One region of the Streptomyces sp. NPDC030222 genome, then DNA from elsewhere that is predicted to be linked to it. Evidence: predicted binding sites of a transcription regulator. Region 1 holds the regulator's gene; each other region holds the start of a gene.
What was found. The regulator HrcA, encoded in region 1, represses chaperone genes, less so after heat shock. The targets are predictions, from matches to a motif close to TTNGCACTCNGNNNNNCNGAGTGCNAA.
Positions count from the first base shown of each region.

Region 2: a site for HrcA is predicted at 1,846-1,872, ahead of groL (chaperonin GroEL). Genes of this name have one in related genera too.
Region 3: a site for HrcA is predicted at 3,692-3,718, ahead of groES (co-chaperone GroES). Genes of this name have one in related genera too.

Region 1 is NZ_JBVICA010000020.1:143,090-149,263, reverse strand. It holds gene ACZ4Z5_RS26100 (SpoIIE family protein phosphatase) at 1-616, shown strand, start outside; gene hemW (radical SAM family heme chaperone HemW) at 720-1,952, shown strand; gene ACZ4Z5_RS26090 (DUF3097 domain-containing protein) at 2,372-3,184, opposite strand; gene ACZ4Z5_RS26085 (MBL fold metallo-hydrolase) at 3,195-3,917, opposite strand; gene hrcA (heat-inducible transcriptional repressor HrcA) at 4,110-5,126, shown strand; gene dnaJ (molecular chaperone DnaJ) at 5,127-6,174, shown strand, end outside.
Region 2 is NZ_JBVICA010000018.1:112,260-118,433, forward strand. It holds gene thrC (threonine synthase) at 1-834, shown strand, start outside; gene ACZ4Z5_RS24405 (ubiquitin-like small modifier protein 1) at 831-1,109, shown strand; gene ACZ4Z5_RS24410 (cold-shock protein) at 1,537-1,740, shown strand; gene groL (chaperonin GroEL) at 2,063-3,685, shown strand; gene ACZ4Z5_RS24420 (amidase domain-containing protein) at 3,968-5,107, shown strand; gene ACZ4Z5_RS24425 (DUF4360 domain-containing protein) at 5,470-6,117, shown strand.
Region 3 is NZ_JBVICA010000015.1:7,132-13,305, reverse strand. It holds gene ACZ4Z5_RS21540 (SDR family NAD(P)-dependent oxidoreductase) at 1-544, shown strand, start outside; gene ACZ4Z5_RS21535 (ester cyclase) at 674-1,372, shown strand; gene groL (chaperonin GroEL) at 1,516-3,138, opposite strand; gene groES (co-chaperone GroES) at 3,236-3,544, opposite strand; gene ACZ4Z5_RS21520 (polysaccharide deacetylase family protein) at 4,118-5,149, opposite strand; gene ACZ4Z5_RS21515 (THUMP-like domain-containing protein) at 5,240-6,174, shown strand, end outside.

The DNA.
Region 1 (6,174 bases):
TGGGCCCGAGGCGGCCGTCGTCACCGGACTCGCCAGGCCCTGGCTGCGGCTCCTAGCCCGAGAGGGCTACCAGGTCGCCGAAGTCCTCGACAGGCTGAACCAGCTCCTCGTCGACGACGCCACCGAGGCGGCGGAGGCCGCCGCGCACCGGGTGGCCGCGGCGGAGGGCCAGGACGTGCCGGACCGGCCGCAGCCCCGGTTCCTCTCCCTGCTGTACGGGGAACTGGTGCCGCTCCCCGACGACGCGGGCGGCGGAGTCCGGTGCACCCTCGCCAGCGCCGGCCACCCGCTGCCGCTGCTGCTCCGCCCCGACGGAACGGTGCGGCCCGCCGCGGCGCCGCAGATCCTCCTCGGGGTCCTCGGCGACGCGACGTACCGGAGCGAGAGCTTCCATCTCGCCGGCGGGGACACGCTGCTGTGCGTCACCGACGGGGTGACCGAGCGCCGCAGCGGCGGCCGGATGTTCGACGACGGGGACGGGCTCGCCGAGGTGCTGTCCGGCTGCGCCGGGCTGAACGCGCAGGAGGTCGCGGACCGCATCCGCACGGCCGTGCACGACTTCGCGGACACGCCGCCCGACGACGACCTCGCGCTGCTCGTCCTCCGGGCCGGATAGCGCGCCGGATGGCGGCCCGCGGGCGCCCGGGCGAGCGGGCACCGATCGGGCAGCACTGCCGGACGGGCCGGAGGCACCGCCGCCGGTACGGGACAATGGGGGCATGCCTTCCGTACTCCCCGATGGTGAGCCCGTGCCCGACGACGGGACGCTGCCGTCGCATGCCCTGGAGGGTGCGGGGGAGCGGCCGCTCGGCTTCTACGTGCACGTGCCGTACTGCGCCACGCGCTGCGGCTACTGCGACTTCAACACGTACACGGCGACCGAGCTGCGCGGCTCCGGCGGGGCGCTCGCCTCCCGCGACAACTACGCCGACACACTGATCGACGAGGTGCGGCTCGCCCGCAAGGTCCTCGGGGACGATCCGCGCGAGGTGCGGACCGTGTTCGTCGGCGGCGGCACGCCGACGCTACTCGCCGCGGGGGACCTGGTACGGATGCTCGGCGCGATCCGCGACGAGTTCGGGCTCGCGGAGGACGCCGAGATCACCACGGAGGCCAATCCGGAATCGGTGGACCCGCGCTACCTGGAGGAGCTGCGGACGGGCGGGTTCAACCGGATCTCCTTCGGCATGCAGAGCGCCAGGCAGCACGTGCTGAAGGTGCTCGACCGCACGCACACCCCCGGCCGTCCCGAGGCGTGCGTGGGCGAGGCACGGGCCGCGGGCTTCGACCACGTCAACCTCGACTTGATCTACGGGACGCCCGGCGAGAGCGACGACGACTGGCGCGCCTCCCTCGACGCCGCGATCGGCGCGGGACCCGACCACGTCAGCGCCTACGCGCTGATCGTCGAAGAGGGCACCCGGCTCGCCCGCCGCATCCGCCGCGGCGAGGTCCCGATGACCGACGACGACGTGCACGCCGACCGGTACCTGATCGCGGAGGACCGGCTCTCGGCGGCCGGCTACCGCTGGTACGAGGTGTCGAACTGGGCCACCTCCGAGGCCGGACGCTGCCTCCACAACGAGCTGTACTGGCGCGGCGCGGACTGGTGGGGCGCGGGCCCCGGAGCGCACAGCCACGTCGGCGGGGTGCGCTGGTGGAACGTGAAGCACCCGGGCGCGTACGCGGCCGCGCTGGCGGAAGGCCGCTCGCCCGGTGCCGGGCGCGAGGTCCTGTCGGCGGAGGACCGGCGGGTCGAACGGATCCTGCTGGAACTGCGGCTGGAGGAAGGCTGCGACCTGGACGTCCTCCGGCCGGCCGGACGAGCGGCGGCGGAGCGCGCGCTGGCGGACGGGCTCCTGGAACCCGGTCCGTACGAGGCCGGGCGCGCCGTCCTGACCCTGCGCGGACGGCTGCTCGCCGACGCGGTGGTCCGCGACCTGGTGGACTGACCGTCGGCCGATGCGCTCGTCGCGCACCGCGCTGACCGGTCACCCGCCGATGACCTGGCCCCGCTGACGGCGTGGTCGCCCGGCGAGGCCGGTCACCGCGTGCGGAGCGGCCCTCGGCCTTCCTGGGCCTTTCGGCGAGTATGTCGAGGGGGTGCCGTGTCGTGTGCGGTCCGCTGCCCGGGTGTGTGCCCGGCTCCGACCGGCCGTCTGGTCGCGATGCCATTGGGGTGGTCGGCCGTCGGCAGCGTGCCCGCCATGGCCCGGTCACCCACCGCTGCTCCGGTCAGCCACCGGCGCCACCGGACCGCCCGCACGCGCCACCTGGCCACGCGCCACCCGGCCACGCGCCGCCGGACCGCCTGCCCGTCGGCTGCCCGGCGTCGGCGCCCGCCGTGACCGTCGGCCGAAGGTCCGCCCCGTCAGGTGTCGCCCCCGGCCGTCACGTGGTCGATCAGTTCCTCGACCCTGCCCAGCAGTTCCGGCTCCAGGTCCTTCCAGGAGTGCACCCTGGACAGGATGTGCCGCCATGCCGCGCCCGTGTCGTCGGGCCAGCCGAGGGCCGCGCACACACCGCGTTTCCAGTCCTGGCCGCGCGGGACCGACGGCCAGGCGGGGATGCCCAGCGCGGACGGTTTCACCGCCTGCCACACGTCCACGTACGGGTGTCCCACGACCAGGACGTCGTCGCCGGACACCTGGGCGGCGATCCGGGACTCCTTCGAGCCGGGCACGAGGTGGTCGACGAGGACGCCGAGGCGGGCGTCCGGGCCGGGGGCGAACTCCGCGACGATCGCCGGGAGGTCGTCCACGCCTCCCAGGTACTCGACGACCACGCCTTCGACGCGGAGGTCGTCGCCCCACACCTTCTCGACGAGTTCCGCGTCGTGGCGGCCCTCCACGTAGATCCGGCCGGCCCGGGCGACCCGGGCGCGGGCGCCGGGGACGGCGACCGAGCCGGAGGCCGTCCTCCCCGGCCCGGCCGGAGCGCCACGGGAGGGCCTGACGAGCGTGACGACTTTCCCTTCCAGCAGGAAGCCGCGCGGCTCCAGCGGGAACACCCGGTGCTTGCCGAAGCGGTCCTCCAGCGTCACGGCCCCCGCCTCGCAGCGGATCACCGCGCCGCAGAAGCCCGTGGCGGCCTCCTCCACGACCAGGTCGGGCTCTGCCGGGATCTCGGGTGCGGGGGCCTGCCGCTTCCACGGGGGCGTCAGGTCCGGGCTGTAGTGGCGCATTCGGCAGACGCTACGACACGCCGAACCGCCGGGCCAGTTCATCGCGTTGGGCGCGTACGAACGCCGCGTCGACCACGGCGCCGTGCCCCGGCACGTACACCGCGTCCTCGCCGCCCAGGGCGAGCAGCCGGTCCAGTGCCCCGGGCCAGCGGGCGGGGACCGCGTCGGAGCCGGCCTGGGGATCGCCCGACTCTTCGACCAGATCGCCGCAGAAGACGACCTCGCGCTCGCCGGGCACGAACAGCGCGAGGTCGTGCCCCGTGTGCCCGGGGCCGAGGTTCGCCAGCAGGACCTGGCGGTCGGGTCCCAGGTCGAGCGTCCACTCGCCGCTGACCTGGTGGTGCGGCGCCGCGAGCAGCGCCGCCGCCTCCGCGGCCTCGGCGGGGTCCAGGCCGTGCCGCACCGCGTCGTCGCGCAACTCCTTCCGGGAGAGCGGGAGGAGATCGCGGGTCCCGACCGCCGCATACACCTCTGCGCCCGGGAACGCCGCGGTGCCGAGCACATGATCGAAGTGGGGGTGGCTGAGTGCGATATGCGTCACGCCCCGGCCGAACAGGCCCTCCGCCTGGGAGCGCAGTTCTGCGCCCTCACGAAGGCAGGCCCCCGTGTCGTAGAGGAGCAGTGCGTCCGCGCCGGCGACGAGCCCGGCTGTGGCGTCCCAGTGCGGCAGCCGCCGGCGCCCCACCCCGGGAGCCAGCCGCTCCCACCCGAAGTCTTCCCAACGTGGCTCCATACGGCGACGCTATCGGCAATGACCGGCGTCGTCGCCGGACGGCGTCGCGCGGTAGCGTGCAGGGTCCGCCCTTGCTACGGGTGTACCTCACGGCCGTACACTGGCCCGGGAAGGCTGGCACTCGAACGGACCGAGTGCCAGGACCCGACCGGGGAACAGCAGACGCCGGGAAGACCACTGGAGGTGTGCGCCATGCTCAGCGAACGTCGGCTCGAGGTGCTGCGCGCCATCGTCCAGGACTACGTCGGCACCGAGGAGCCGGTGGGTTCCAAGGCGCTCACCGAGCGGCACGCCCTCGGCGTGTCCCCGGCAACCGTCCGCAACGACATGGCGGTGCTGGAGGAAGAGGGCTTCATCGCCCAGCCGCACACCAGCGCCGGGCGCATCCCGACCGACAAGGGCTACCGGCTGTTCGTCGACAAGCTCGCCGGCGTCAAGCCGCTGTCGTCGCCGGAGCGGCGTGCGATCCACAACTTCCTGGAGGGCGCCGTCGACCTGGACGACGTGGTGGCGCGGACGGTCCGGCTGCTGGCGCAGCTGACCCGTCAGGTCGCGGTCGTGCAGTACCCCTCGCTGAGCCGTTCGACGGTGCGGCACGTCGAGTTGCTGGCGCTGGCCCCCGCGCGGCTGATGCTCGTGCTGATCACGGACACCGGCCGGGTCGAGCAGCGGCACGTGGACTGCCCCGCCCCGTTCGGCGAGACCTCGCTCGCGGACCTGCGGGCCCGGCTGAACAGCCGGGTCGTGGGACGCCGTTTCTCGGACGTGCCGCAGCTGGTGCAGGACCTTCCCGAGTCGTTCGAGGCGGACGACCGAGGCACCGTCTCCACGGTGCTGTCGACTCTGCTCGAGACCCTGGTCGAGGAGACCGAGGAGCGGCTGATGATCGGCGGCACCGCCAATCTCACCCGCTTCGCACATGACTTCCCGCTGACCATCCGCCCGGTGCTGGAGGCGCTCGAGGAGCAGGTCGTGCTCCTCAAGCTCCTCGGCGAGACCAAGGACACCGGAATGACCGTGCGCATCGGGCACGAGATCGCCCACGAGGGGCTCAACTCCACGTCCGTCGTCTCGGTCGGCTACGGTTCGGGCGGCGAGGCGGTCGCCAAACTCGGCGTGGTCGGACCGACCCGCATGGATTACCCCGGAACGATGGGAGCGGTACGCGCAGTGGCACGTTACGTCGGACAGATCCTGGCGGAGTCGTAAGTGGCAACGGACTACTACGCGGTCCTGGGTGTGCGGCGTGACGCCTCGCAGGACGAGATCAAGAAGGCGTTCCGCCGGCTGGCCCGCGAGCTCCACCCGGACGTGAATCCCGATCCGAAGACGCAGGAGCGCTTCAAGGAGATCAACGCCGCCTACGAGGTGCTGTCGGACCCGCAGAAGAAGCAGGTCTACGACCTCGGCGGCGACCCGCTCTCGTCCTCCGGCGGCGGCGGTGCCGGAGGCTTCGGCGCGGGTGGCTTCGGCAACTTCTCCGACATCATGGACGCGTTCTTCGGCACGGCGTCGCAGCGCGGCCCGCGGTCGCGGACCCGGCGCGGCCAGGACGCCATGATCCGCCTGGAGATCGAGCTCAACGAGGCGGCCTTCGGTACGACCAAGGACATCCAGGTCGACACCGCGGTCGTCTGCACCACCTGCTCGGGTGAGGGCGCCGCGCCGGGTACGTCGGCGCAGACCTGCGACATGTGCCGCGGCCGCGGTGAGGTCTCCCAGGTCACGCGGTCCTTCCTGGGCCAGGTCATGACCTCGCGTCCGTGCCCCCAGTGCCAGGGCTTCGGCACGGTCGTGCCGACTCCGTGCCCGGAGTGCGCCGGTGACGGGCGGGTCCGGTCCCGCCGCACCCTCACCGTGAAGATCCCGGCGGGTGTCGACAACGGCACGCGCATCCAGCTCGCCGGCGAGGGCGAGGTCGGCCCCGGCGGCGGTCCGGCCGGCGACCTGTACGTGGAGATCCACGAGCTGCCGCACCCCGTCTTCCAGCGGCGCGGCGACGACCTGCACTGCACGGTCACCATCCCCATGACGGCGGCGGCGCTGGGCACGAAGGTGCCGCTGGAGACGCTCGACGGCAGGGACGAGGTCGACATCCGTCCGGGCACGCAGTCCGGGCAGTCGATTCCGCTGCACGGTCGGGGCGTCACGCATCTGCGCGGCGGCGGGCGGGGCGACCTGATCGTCCACGTCGAGGTGCAGACGCCGACGAAGCTCGATCCGCAGCAGGAGGAGCTCCTCCGGCAGCTGGCGAAGT
Region 2 (6,174 bases), on a different contig from region 1:
GGCAACCTCGCCGGCGCGGTGGGCGCCGCGGCCGCCCGGGCCGGCTTCAGGTCCTGCGTGTTCATCCCGCACGACCTGGAGCAGGGCAAGGTCGTGATGGCCGCGGTCTACGGCGGCGAGCTCGTCGGCATCGAGGGCAACTACGACGACGTGAACCGCTTCTGCTCGGAGCTGATCGGCGACCCGGCCGGCGAGGGTTGGGGCTTCGTCAACGTGAACCTCCGCCCCTACTACGGAGAGGGCTCCAAGACCCTCGCGTACGAGATCTGCGAGCAGCTCGGCTGGCGGCTGCCCGACCAGATCGTCATCCCGGTCGCGTCCGGCTCCCAGCTGACGAAGATCGACAAGGGTCTCCAGGAGCTGATCAAGCTGGGCCTGGTGGAGGACCGGCCGTACCGGATCTTCGGCGCGCAGGCCGAGGGCTGCTCCCCGGTGTCGGTGGCCTTCAAGGCCGGCCATGACGTGGTGCGGCCGCAGAAGCCGGACACCATCGCCAAGTCCCTGGCCATCGGCAACCCGGCGGACGGCCCCTACGTGCTGGACATCGCCCGCCGTACCGGCGGCGCCGTCGAGGACGTCACCGACGGGCAGATCGTGGACGCGATCAAGCTGCTGGCCCGTACCGAGGGCATCTTCACCGAGACGGCGGGTGGCGTGACCCTGGGGGTGACCCGGAAGCTGATCGAGGCGGGGGTCCTCGACCCGTCGCTCACCACGGTCGTCGTCAACACCGGTGACGGCCTGAAGACGCTGGACGCGGTGGAACCGACCACCGGTATGTCCGCCGTCATCCGCCCCAACCTGGACTCCTTCCGAGAGGCTGGCCTCGTATGAGCGTCACTGTCCGCATCCCCACCATCCTGCGCACCTACACCGGCGGCCGGGCCGAGGTCCCGGCCGAGGGGGCGACTCTCTCCGAGGTCATCGAGTCCCTGGAGAAGGATCATCAGGGAATTGCCGCGCGCGTCCTGGACGACCAGGGGAAACTGCGCCGCTTCGTGAACGTCTACGTCAATGACGACGACGTGCGTTTCGAACAGGGACTGGAGACCGCGACGCCCGACGGCGCCAACGTGTCGATCATTCCGGCGGTGGCCGGCGGCTGCTGAGCCACCGTCCGGTGCCGTCCCGATGACTGCGCAGAGTCATCGGAATTGCCCCCTCCGCGAGAGAAGCGGAGGGGGCAATTCTGTAGGGTTGGCCGCGATAGAGTGAGGGAAGCCGGGTTCTCCGGCCATAAGAAGGCGCTCAAGAAGACGCCCAAGATGCCGCCTTGATGGCGAGGCGAATTGCCGGTTGGGCCCCGTTTTGCCCGGCCCGAGTTGCCCCGGAACATCCAGAAATTCACGGAATTCTCCCTTCCGTCGCACGCAGATTTCTCGTCCGATTGACCTGTTGCAGACGGCAGTTGGACAGATACATTCAGGCGCGGTCGACGCTGTTCCGGCAGCACGCCCCCTCGTGTCCGGGGGGGAGGTCTGACCCGGGTCCGCGAAGTGCGGTCCTGTGCAAGGGCCAGTAATAGGGGAGTTAGGCATGGCTCAGGGCACCGTCAAGTGGTTCAACGCGGAGAAGGGGTACGGCTTCATCGCGGTCGACGGTGGTGCGGATGTTTTCGTCCACTACAGCGCGATCCAGATGGACGGGTACCGCACCCTTGAAGAGGGCCAGCGGGTCGAATTCGAGATCTCGCAGGGTCAGAAGGGGCCGCAGGCGGACATGGTCCGCGTAGCCGGCTGAGAAGCGCCGACTGACTGCAGCAACGTGTCGGAGGGCCCGTACCCACAGTGGGTGCGGGCCCTTCGGCGTACGGTCGCGTCCGAGGGGCCCGGGTTGCGAGAGCCGCTTGCACTCTCCTAGTGCGAGTGCTAATCATTGGCGTTAGCACTCTGCAGGTGAGAGTGACAGACGAAGGACCGGGTCGGTGAGGCCCGCGGTCGTGTGGGGCAAGGAACCGCACGGCATGCAGGCCGTCCGTCGCGGGCGCCAGCGCGGTCCGGAGCAATCCTCCCCCGTCGCCACGGCACGGGGAGACATCCCAAGTCCGGGAGGACCACTTCACATGGCCAAGATCATCGCGTTCGACGAGGAGGCACGGCGCGGTCTCGAGCGCGGGATGAACCAGCTCGCCGACGCCGTCAAGGTCACCCTTGGCCCCAAGGGCCGCAACGTCGTCCTCGAGAAGAAGTGGGGCGCCCCCACGATCACCAACGATGGTGTGTCCATCGCCAAGGAGATCGAGCTCGAGGACCCGTACGAGAAGATCGGCGCCGAGCTGGTCAAGGAAGTCGCGAAGAAGACGGACGACGTCGCCGGTGACGGCACGACGACCGCGACCGTCCTGGCCCAGGCCCTGGTCCGCGAGGGCCTGCGCAACGTGGCCGCCGGCGCCAACCCGATGGCTCTGAAGCGCGGTATCGAGAAGGCCGTCGAGGCCGTCTCCGCCGCCCTGCTCGAGCAGGCCAAGGACGTGGAGACCAAGGAGCAGATCGCCTCCACCGCCTCCATCTCCGCCGCCGACACCCAGATCGGCGAGCTCATCGCCGAGGCCATGGACAAGGTCGGCAAGGAAGGCGTCATCACCGTCGAGGAGTCCAACACCTTCGGTCTGGAGCTGGAGCTCACCGAGGGCATGCGCTTCGACAAGGGCTACATCTCGGCGTACTTCGCGACCGACATGGAGCGCATGGAGGCCGTCCTCGAGGACCCCTACATCCTCATCGTCAACTCCAAGGTCAGCAACGTGAAGGACCTCCTTCCGCTGCTGGAGAAGGTCATGCAGTCCGGCAAGCCGCTGCTGATCATCGCCGAGGACGTCGAGGGCGAGGCCCTGTCGACCCTGGTCGTCAACAAGATCCGCGGCACCTTCAAGTCCGTCGCCGTCAAGGCCCCGGGCTTCGGCGACCGCCGCAAGGCCATGCTCGGCGACATCGCCATCCTCACCGGTGGCACGGTCATCTCCGAGGAGGTCGGCCTCAAGCTGGAGAACGCCGGCCTGGACCTGCTGGGCCGCGCCCGCAAGGTCGTCATCACCAAGGACGAGACCACCATCGTCGACGGTGCCGGTGACAGCGAGCAGGTCGCGGGCCGTGTGAACCAGATCCGCGCCGAGATCGAGAACTCCGACTCGGACTACGACCGCGAGAAGCTCCAGGAGCGCCTCGCGAAGCTGGCCGGCGGCGTGGCCGTCATCAAGGCCGGCGCCGCCACCGAGGTGGAGCTCAAGGAGCGCAAGCACCGCATCGAGGACGCCGTCCGCAACGCGAAGGCCGCCGTCGAGGAGGGCATCGTCGCCGGTGGTGGCGTGGCCCTGCTCCAGGCCTCCCAGGTCTTCGAGAAGCTGGAGCTCGACGGCGACGAGGCCACCGGTGCCAACGCCGTGAAGCTGGCCCTGGAGGCCCCGCTCAAGCAGATCGCCGTCAACGGTGGTCTCGAGGGCGGCGTCGTCGTGGAGAAGGTCCGCAACCTGGCCGTCGGCCACGGCCTGAACGCCGCGACCGGCGAGTACGTCGACATGATCGCCGAGGGCATCATCGACCCGGCCAAGGTCACCCGCTCCGCGCTGCAGAACGCCGCGTCGATCGCCGCGCTGTTCCTCACCACCGAGGCCGTCATCGCCGACAAGCCGGAGAAGGCCGCCGCGCCTGCCGGTGGCGGCATGCCGGGCGGTGACATGGACTTCTGATCCGGCCCATCCGGATCGGACACCGTCCATCACACCGAGGGCGGCACTCCGCAAGGGGTGCCGCCCTCGGGCGTTTCCGTGTGCCGACCGCAGAGGCGCGCGAAATCGGCTGCCTCGCAGGGGGTTTGGGATCCCGGAGTCCGAACGCGGAGGTATTGACTCCGGGGTCAATTCACAAACTCGTCACGACTCCCCCATAAAACCCGAGTTCATGCGAGGATTCCCTCCCCCCGGTCCGTCCGGGACCGGGTGACAAGGGGATGCATAGTGAAGCAAAAGACCTTGAGAGTCACCGTCGGGGCGGCGGCGGCCGTCGCCCTGTCCGCGGTGCTCCTGCCGATCGCGGCCGGTGACGCGACGGGCAACATAGCGGGGGAAGCAGCCGAGAAGTCCACGGTGGACGCCACGACGAGGGATTCCTTCGGACGTCTCGCCCAGGCGGTCCTGACACAGCGCACGGCGGCCGTCGTCGAGACCGGGCAGGCGCGCAAGGCTCCGCTGCGCGAGAGGAAGATGGGCCTCTCGTCCAGGGTCTCCCGCGCCGAGGACTCCGGTCTGTCGGAGCTCCAGGCCCGCAAGTCGCGGCTCTCCGCCCTGGGTGAGGCGTACACCAAGTCCGACACCCAGACCGCCGTGGACCGGGTCAAGGTCAACGGCCGGCACATCACCGTCCAGCTCACCGAGACCACGACGCTCACGTACAAGAGGATCCGTGGCGACGAGCCCACGACGACCGGCTTCACCGCCCACCACGAGGTGAACTTCCTGAGGTCGGCGAAGGGCTCGTGGGAGCTGACGAACATCAAGTCCAAGGACGACGGCCCGGGGGCCATCAACCAGCCCAACCCGAAGCCGCCGGTGAAGATGACCGCGGGCAGCCACCCCAGCGCTCAGCGCGCCTCCACCTCGTGGCCCGCCCCGCGGAACAGCAAGACCCAGGGAACCTCCGGTTACGACTACCGGGCCATGGCCGCCTACGCGGAGAAGTACTGGCGGAACTACAACCCGGCCTACCGCAAGTTCAACGACCAGGGCGGCGACTGCACCAACTTCGTCAGCCAGGCGCTGAAGGCGGGCGGCTGGAAGCACGACACAGGCCGCTTCGACGACTACACCAACTGGTGGTACGACACGTCCCTCGGACAGACGAACTCGTGGGTCGGGGCCGACGACTGGTCGTGGTTCACGCTGTACTCCAAGCGGGCGACCAACCTGGACAACGTCTACCAGCTGGGCATCGGCGACGTCCTGCAGATGGACTTCGACAAGGACGGGTCGAAGGACCACACCATGATGACCACGTACCGGAGCAGGTACGGCGTTCCGTACCTCACGTACCACTCGACCAACACGTACCGGAAGTCGGTCGCGAGCATCATCGCGTCCTACCCGAACGCCGCGTACTACGCCTACCGTACCTGACGGTACGCCACGGCGGTCCGCCCGGCCCCTGATGGGCCGGGCGGACCGCCGTCGTGCGTACGGGCCCGGCCGCGGCGCCGGCCCGGCGCCGCCGTCACGGAATGGCCGGAGATCGCCCTATCGAGCCGGCCGTGCGCGTCCATACCATTCGATCGCTCCCGGCGGCCGGAAGCCGGAGAAATGGTTGACGCGTACACGACATTGTCCGGATCGATCCACCGTTCGACCGCTCCACCGATCCGACGATCCACCGGTCCGCGGTGGTCGACGGATCCCTCCCACGCCTTCGGTCTGTGACGGCCCCCGCGTTCGCGGGCGGCCGCACCCCCCATCCCCAACCCATGTGCACGGATTGGAGAACCATGGCTGGTGGACTGTTCCTGAGCGGCGCCGTCGCCGCTCTCGTCGGCTCCCTAGTTCCCGCGAGCGTCCCCACGGCGATCACCGACCCGCCCCCGGACAAGATCGTGATCGAGATCGCCACGGTCAACGGCTCCGGCTGTCCCGCCGGCACGGCGGCGGTGGCCGTGTCGCCCGACAACACGGCGTTCACCGTGACCTACAGCAACTACCTCGCCCAGGTGGGCGGCAACTCCGACCCCACCGCGTTCCGCAAGAACTGCCAGCTCAACCTCGTGGTGCACGTGCCGCAGGGCTTCACCTACGCGATCGCCGCCGCGGACTACCGCGGTTTCGCCTCCCTCCAGCCCGGCGCGAGCGCCACGCAGAAGGCCTCGTACTACTTCCAGGGCTCGCCGAACAACGCCGTCCGCACCCACACGTACCGCGGTGCCTACAACGACAGCTGGCAGGCGACGGACACCACCGACTGGGCGCAGCTCGTCTGGGCCCCCTGCGGTGTGAAGCGGAACTTCAACATCAACACCGAGCTGCGGGTCAACGCCGGTACCTCGAACCCGTCCAAGGTCAGCTTCATGGCGATGGACTCCACCGACGGCGACATCAACACCGTCTACCACATGGCGTGGAAGGAGTGCCCGAAGAAGTAGCCGGGAACTCGGCCCGGAACGACAGCAGAGCCCCGCTCTCCGGAACGGAGGGCGGGG
Region 3 (6,174 bases), on a different contig from region 1:
CCACCCGGTGGACCTGCTGGTCAACAATGCCGGCTTCGGCAACAAGGGCCGGTATCTGGACGTGTCGATGGCCGACGAGCTGAAGATGCTGAAGGTGCACTGCGAGGCCGTCCTGCGCCTCACCTCCTCGGCGGCGGAGGGGATGCGGGAACGAGGCCGTGGCGGAGTGATCAATGTGGCGTCGGTCGCGGCGTTCGTCCCGCGAGGCACCTACGGGGCCTCCAAGGCCTGGGTCGTGCAGTTCACCCAGGGCGTGGCACGGGACCTGGCCGGCTCGGGCGTACGGCTGATGGCGCTGTGCCCGGGGTTCGTCCGGACCGAGTTCCACCAGCGGGCCGGCATGGGAACGGACAACATCCCCGGCTGGATGTGGCTCGACGCGGACAAGCTGGTCACGGACGCGCTGAACGACCTGGCGCGCGGCAAGTCGCTGTCCATCCCGGACGTCCGGTACAAGGCCCTGATGGGTGTGGCAAAGCTGGTACCGCGGGGCATGCTCGGCGGCCTCAGCTCCCGGACGGGCCGCAAGTACGGCCCGCAGTAGGCCGTTGGAGCCCCGCTGAAGCCCGCCGTCCGAGCGGCGCCCGCACGAACCCACAGATCGGTCGACTCGGGCATTTCTCACTAAAATGGAGGCATCTCCACCGCGGCTCTGTTGACGTCGGGAGGCGCCATGACATTCGTACAGTTGATCGACTGCAAGACAAGTCGTTTCGACGAGATGAACCGGCTCATGGACACATGGGTCGAGCAGACCAGGGGCAAGCGGACTGCCACGCACAACATCATCGGCAAGGACCGGTCCGATGCCTCCCACTTCATCGAGATAGTCGAGTTCCCCTCCTACGAAGAGGCGATGAAGAACTCCAACCTGCCGGAAACCGATCGGATATTCCGGGAGATGGTGGCTCTCTGTGACGAGTTGCCGACTTTCACGGACCTGGACGTGGTCCGGGACGAGCAGCTCTACAAGACCAATGCGCGCCGCTTCTTCGAGACGGTCCACACCAAGGGTGATCTGTCCACGCTCGACCAGGTCTTCGCCGAGGACTACCACGACCACGATCCGAGCAAGGAGCCGGACTCCATCGGCATGGACACGATGCGCCAGGAGATAGAGACGTGGCGCAAGGGGTTCGACTTCAGGTTCGACATCGAGGAACAGATAGCCGAGGGTGACCGGGTCTGCACCCGCTGGAACTGGCACGGCACGCACCACGGCGAGTTCATGGGCATACCCGCGAGCGGAAAGCAGGTGTCCATGAGCGGGACGACCGTCTTCCGCTGCCGTGACGACGGCAGGATCGCCGAAGGGTGGTGGCAGTACGACCGGCTCGGCCTGATGGGTCAGCTCGGAGCCCTGGAAATGTGACGTCCGCTCGGGCTGCCGGGGCGGGGCGGCGGACTCCGAGGCAGCCCGCGCAAGCGGGAAGGCCCCCGTCCCCTGAAAGGGAACGGAGGCCTTCCCGGTGCACTGCGGCGGACGCCCAGTGGCGGATGCCCAGTGGCGGTGGGTCAGTGAGCGTGACCGTGGCCATGGCCGGCGTCCGCGGACTCCTCTTCCTTCTTCTCGACGACCAGGGTCTCGGTCGTGAGCAGCAGGGAGGCGATCGACGCGGCGTTCTCCAGCGCGGAACGGGTCACCTTGACCGGGTCGATGACGCCGGCCTTGACCAGGTCGCCGTACTCGCCGGTCGCGGCGTTGAAGCCCTCGCCCTTGCCGAGCTCGGCGACCTTGGCCGTGATGACGTAGCCCTCCAGGCCGGCGTTCTCGGCGATCCAGCGCAGCGGCTCGACCACGGCGCGGCGGACGACCGCGACACCGGTGGCCTCGTCGCCCTGCTTGTCGAGGTTGCCCTCGAGCACCTTGGAGGCGTGGACCAGCGCGGAGCCACCACCGGAGACGATGCCCTCCTCGACCGCGGCGCGGGTCGCGGAAATGGCGTCCTCCAGACGGTGCTTCTTCTCCTTCAGCTCCACCTCGGTGGCGGCGCCGACCTTGATCACGCACACGCCGCCGGCCAGCTTGGCGAGGCGCTCCTGGAGCTTCTCGCGGTCCCAGTCGGAGTCCGTGGTCTCGATCTCGGCGCGGATCTGCATGACACGACCGCTGACGTCCTCGGACTTGCCACCGCCGTCGACGATGGTGGTGTCGTCCTTGGTGACGGTCACGCGGCGGGCGGTGCCCAGCACGTCCAGGCCGACCTGGTCGAGCTTGAGGCCGACCTCCTCGGCGACGACGGTGCCGCCGGTCAGGGTCGCCATGTCGCCCAGCATCGCCTTGCGGCGGTCACCGAAGCCCGGGGCCTTCACGGCGACGGCGTTGAAGGTGCCACGGATCTTGTTGACGACGAGGGTGGACAGGGCCTCGCCCTCGACGTCCTCGGCGATGATCAGCAGCGGCTTGCTGTTGCCGGACTGGATGACCTTCTCCAGCAGCGGCAGCAGGTCCTGGATGGAGGAGATCTTGCCCTGGTGGATCAGGATGTACGGGTCCTCGAGGACGGCCTCCATACGCTCCTGGTCGGTCACCATGTACGGGGACAGGTAGCCCTTGTCGAAGGCCATGCCCTCAGTGAAGTCCAGCTCCAGACCGAAGGTGTTGGACTCCTCGACGGTGATGACACCGTCCTTGCCGACCTTGTCCATCGCCTCGGCGATGAGCTCGCCGACCTGCTGGTCCTGGGCGGACAGCGCGGCGACGGCGGCGATGTCGGACTTCTCCTCGATCGGCCGCGCGGTGGCGAGCAGGTCGTCGGAGATGGCCTTGACCGCAGCGTCGATGCCCTTCTTCAGGGAGGCCGGGGAGGCGCCGGCGGCGACGTTGCGCAGACCCTCGCGGACCAGCGCCTGGGCCAGCACGGTGGCGGTGGTGGTGCCGTCACCAGCGATGTCGTTGGTCTTGGTCGCCACCTCCTTCACCAGCTGGGCGCCGAGGTTCTCGTACGGGTCGTCGATCTCGACCTCGCGGGCGATCGTGACACCGTCGTTGGTGATGGTCGGGGCGCCGAACTTCTTGTCGATGACGACGTTGCGGCCCTTGGGGCCGATCGTCACCTTGACCGTGTCGGCAAGCTTGTTGACGCCGCGCTCGAGGGCGCGACGGGCGTCCTCGTCGAACTTCAGGATCTTCGCCATGGGCCTGTTTCAATCCTCTCGAACGAACCGCGCCCCTCGCCGCCCGGCAATATCAGCGGGGGCCAGGGGCGCAGCTCAAAGCAAATCTGCTGGTGAATTACTTCTCGATGATCGCGAGAACGTCGCGAGCCGAGAGGACGAGGTACTCCTCGCCGTTGTACTTCACCTCGGTGCCGCCGTACTTGCTGTAGAGCACGATGTCGCCGGTGTTCACGTCGAGCGGCAGACGCTCGCCGTTCTCGAAACGGCCCGGGCCCACGGCCAGGACGACGCCCTCCTGGGGCTTCTCCTTCGCAGTGTCCGGAATGACCAGGCCAGAGGCCGTGGTCTGCTCGGCGTCCAGCGGCTGGACCACGATGCGGTCCTCGAGCGGCTTGATGGCAACCTTGGAGCTGGCGGTCGTCACGATCCGACCTCCCCCTTCGGAGATCTCACGGGGTTAACTGTCTGAGGTGGCGACCAGGTCGATCCGTCGTCGCGGGTGCCGGACCTGCCCGTCGCGTTTGTTGGCACTCTCCTACGGGGAGTGCCAGAGCCGAGACTAGGCCTGTGATTAGCACTCGGTCAAGCGGAGTGCCAATACGGTGCGGCGGACGTTGACGGACGTACGCTTCCTTCCTCCTTCCGAACCCCGGAATCGCCGGCACGACCGGCACCGGGCATCGTCCTCCACGGGGATCCGGCGCCCCGCGGACGAAGCGGACTCACCCGAACCGGACTCGCCCGCAAGGGACTCGGCGGGATCGGGCGGGTGCTATCGGAGTCGGGGAGACGGGCTCCGGCGGAACCGGGCAGAACGGAACGGGCAGAACGGAACGGGCGGAACGGAACGGGCCGAACAGGACCCCGGCCCGCCGAACCGACCCGGCGGGATCGGAACCGGCCCCACCGAGCCGGCCCGGGGCATGAACGGGACCGGGCCCCGAACCGGCCCGGGAGGAGCCGGGCCCGGGCGGGACCCGGCTCGCGCACCCCGGTCTCACACGTAGTCCTCCAGGCGGGCCACGGCGTACCCCTTGGCCGTCACCGTCTTCATCACCTCGCGGATCATGTCGGGCATGCTGCCCTTCCACTCCGCGCGCCCGCGGAAGTGCGTGAGGATGATGTCCCCCGGGTGCAGGTCCTGGTCCGACTCACGCCATTCCATGTGGTCGGGGAACGCCTCCGCCGCCCACAGCGGCACCGCCTTGACGCCGCAGGACTTGGCGGCGCGGAGGGTGTCACGGTTGTAGTTGCCGTACGGCGGCCGGAAGAGCCGGGGCCGCTTCCCGTACTCCTTCTCCATGACGTCCTGCATCCCGCAGATCTCGCGGCGCTGTTCCTCGTAGGAGAGCCCGGGCAGATAGCGGTGGTTGAGCGTGTGGTTGTGCAGCCCCACGCCGCGCTTCTGCATCTCGGCGAAGTAGCCGTAGTCGTGGCGCACCAGGTAGTCGCTCAGGAACGCGCTGTACGGGATGCCCAGTTCGGTCATCATGCGCGGCAGTTCCGGGTCCTTCTCGGCACCGTCGTCGATCGTCAGGAAGACGACCTTCTCCTTGGTCGGCACGGTCGTGAAGACGGGCGGCAGGTCGCCCTGGCCCGTGACCTCGAAGCCCCTGCGCACGGTGATCCGCGGTTTCGCCGCCGGCGGGGGCGGGGCGGCGAGCGGGAACCCGACAAGGCCCCACTTCCCCGCGGCGACCCTGGCGGCCTGCGTGTGCTGCAGACGGTCCGCATAGCCGGCGAGGGCACGGGCGGCAGGAGCCCGGTACGCCTTCCGTGCACTCTGAGCGCCTTGTGCGCCCGCCCCGTCGCCGGAGCCCGTCCGCCCGTCACCGTGCCCGTCACCGGCCGACGACGCCCGACCGGCCGCCCCCTGGCCCGGGGTGTCCCCCGAGCCGCTCGGGCTCCCGGCGAAGCAGCCGGAGCCGAGCGCCGCGAGCAGCAGTGCGGCCGCGACCATCCTGACCGGGGCGGTGCCCCGAAAACCACGGTGCACCCCATTATTTTCCGTTTGTCGTACTAGCTGCATGGCGCTGCATCCTGTCAGCGTCGAGCCCGTACACCGGGCCGACACAACCGCCGGGCGGCGCACATCCACCGACTGGCCCACAATGGGCCGGTGAACGACCTCGACTCCTTCGCCGCACTGCTCACCGAGGAGGGCAGCGCCCTGCTCACCGTCCTGCGCGACCACGACCCCGCGCAGGAACTGGCGACGGCGACGCGGCTGCGCCGCGAGCACCCGGCCGCACTGGTCTCGGCCGCGCTCGGCCAGGCCCGTCTGCGGCAGCGGGCGGCGGCGAAGTTCGGAGCCGAGGACGCGTACCGCATGTACTTCACGCCGAACGGTGTGGAGCAGTCGACCCGCGCCTCCGTCGCCGCGTACCGGGCCGCGCGGTTCGCCGGCCTCGGCGTGCGCAGCGTGGCGGACCTGTGCTCCGGCATCGGCGGTGACGCGATCGCGCTCGCCCGCGCCGGCATCTCGGTGCTCGCCGTGGACCGCGACCCGCTCACGGCCGCCGTGGCGCGCGCCAACGCCGAGGCGCTGGGCCTCACCGGCCTGATCGAGGTGCGGTGCGCGGACGTCACCGGTATCGACACCTCGCCGTACGACGCGGTGTTCGTCGACCCCGCCCGCCGCGGCGGGCGCGGCCGGATCTTCGACCCCGAGGCCTACTCCCCGCCCCTGTCCTGGGCGATCGGCGCGGCCCGCACGGCCCCCCGGGCCGCCTTGAAGATCGCGCCCGGCGTCCCGCACGAGGCCGTACCGGACGACGCCGAGGCCGAGTGGATCTCCGACCACGGCGATGTGAAGGAAGCCGTGCTGTGGTTCGGCACCGACCCCGGCACCGTGCGCGCCACCCTGCTCCCCGGCCCGCACACCCTCACCGGCAGCGGCCTCCCGGACCCCGCCGTGCGCCCCGTCGGCCGCTACCTCTACGAGCCGGACGGCGCCGCCATCCGTGCCCACCTCGTCGCGGACATCGCCGCCACGCTCGACGGCGGCCTGATCGACGCGACGATCGCGTACATCACCTCCGACGAACTGCGCCC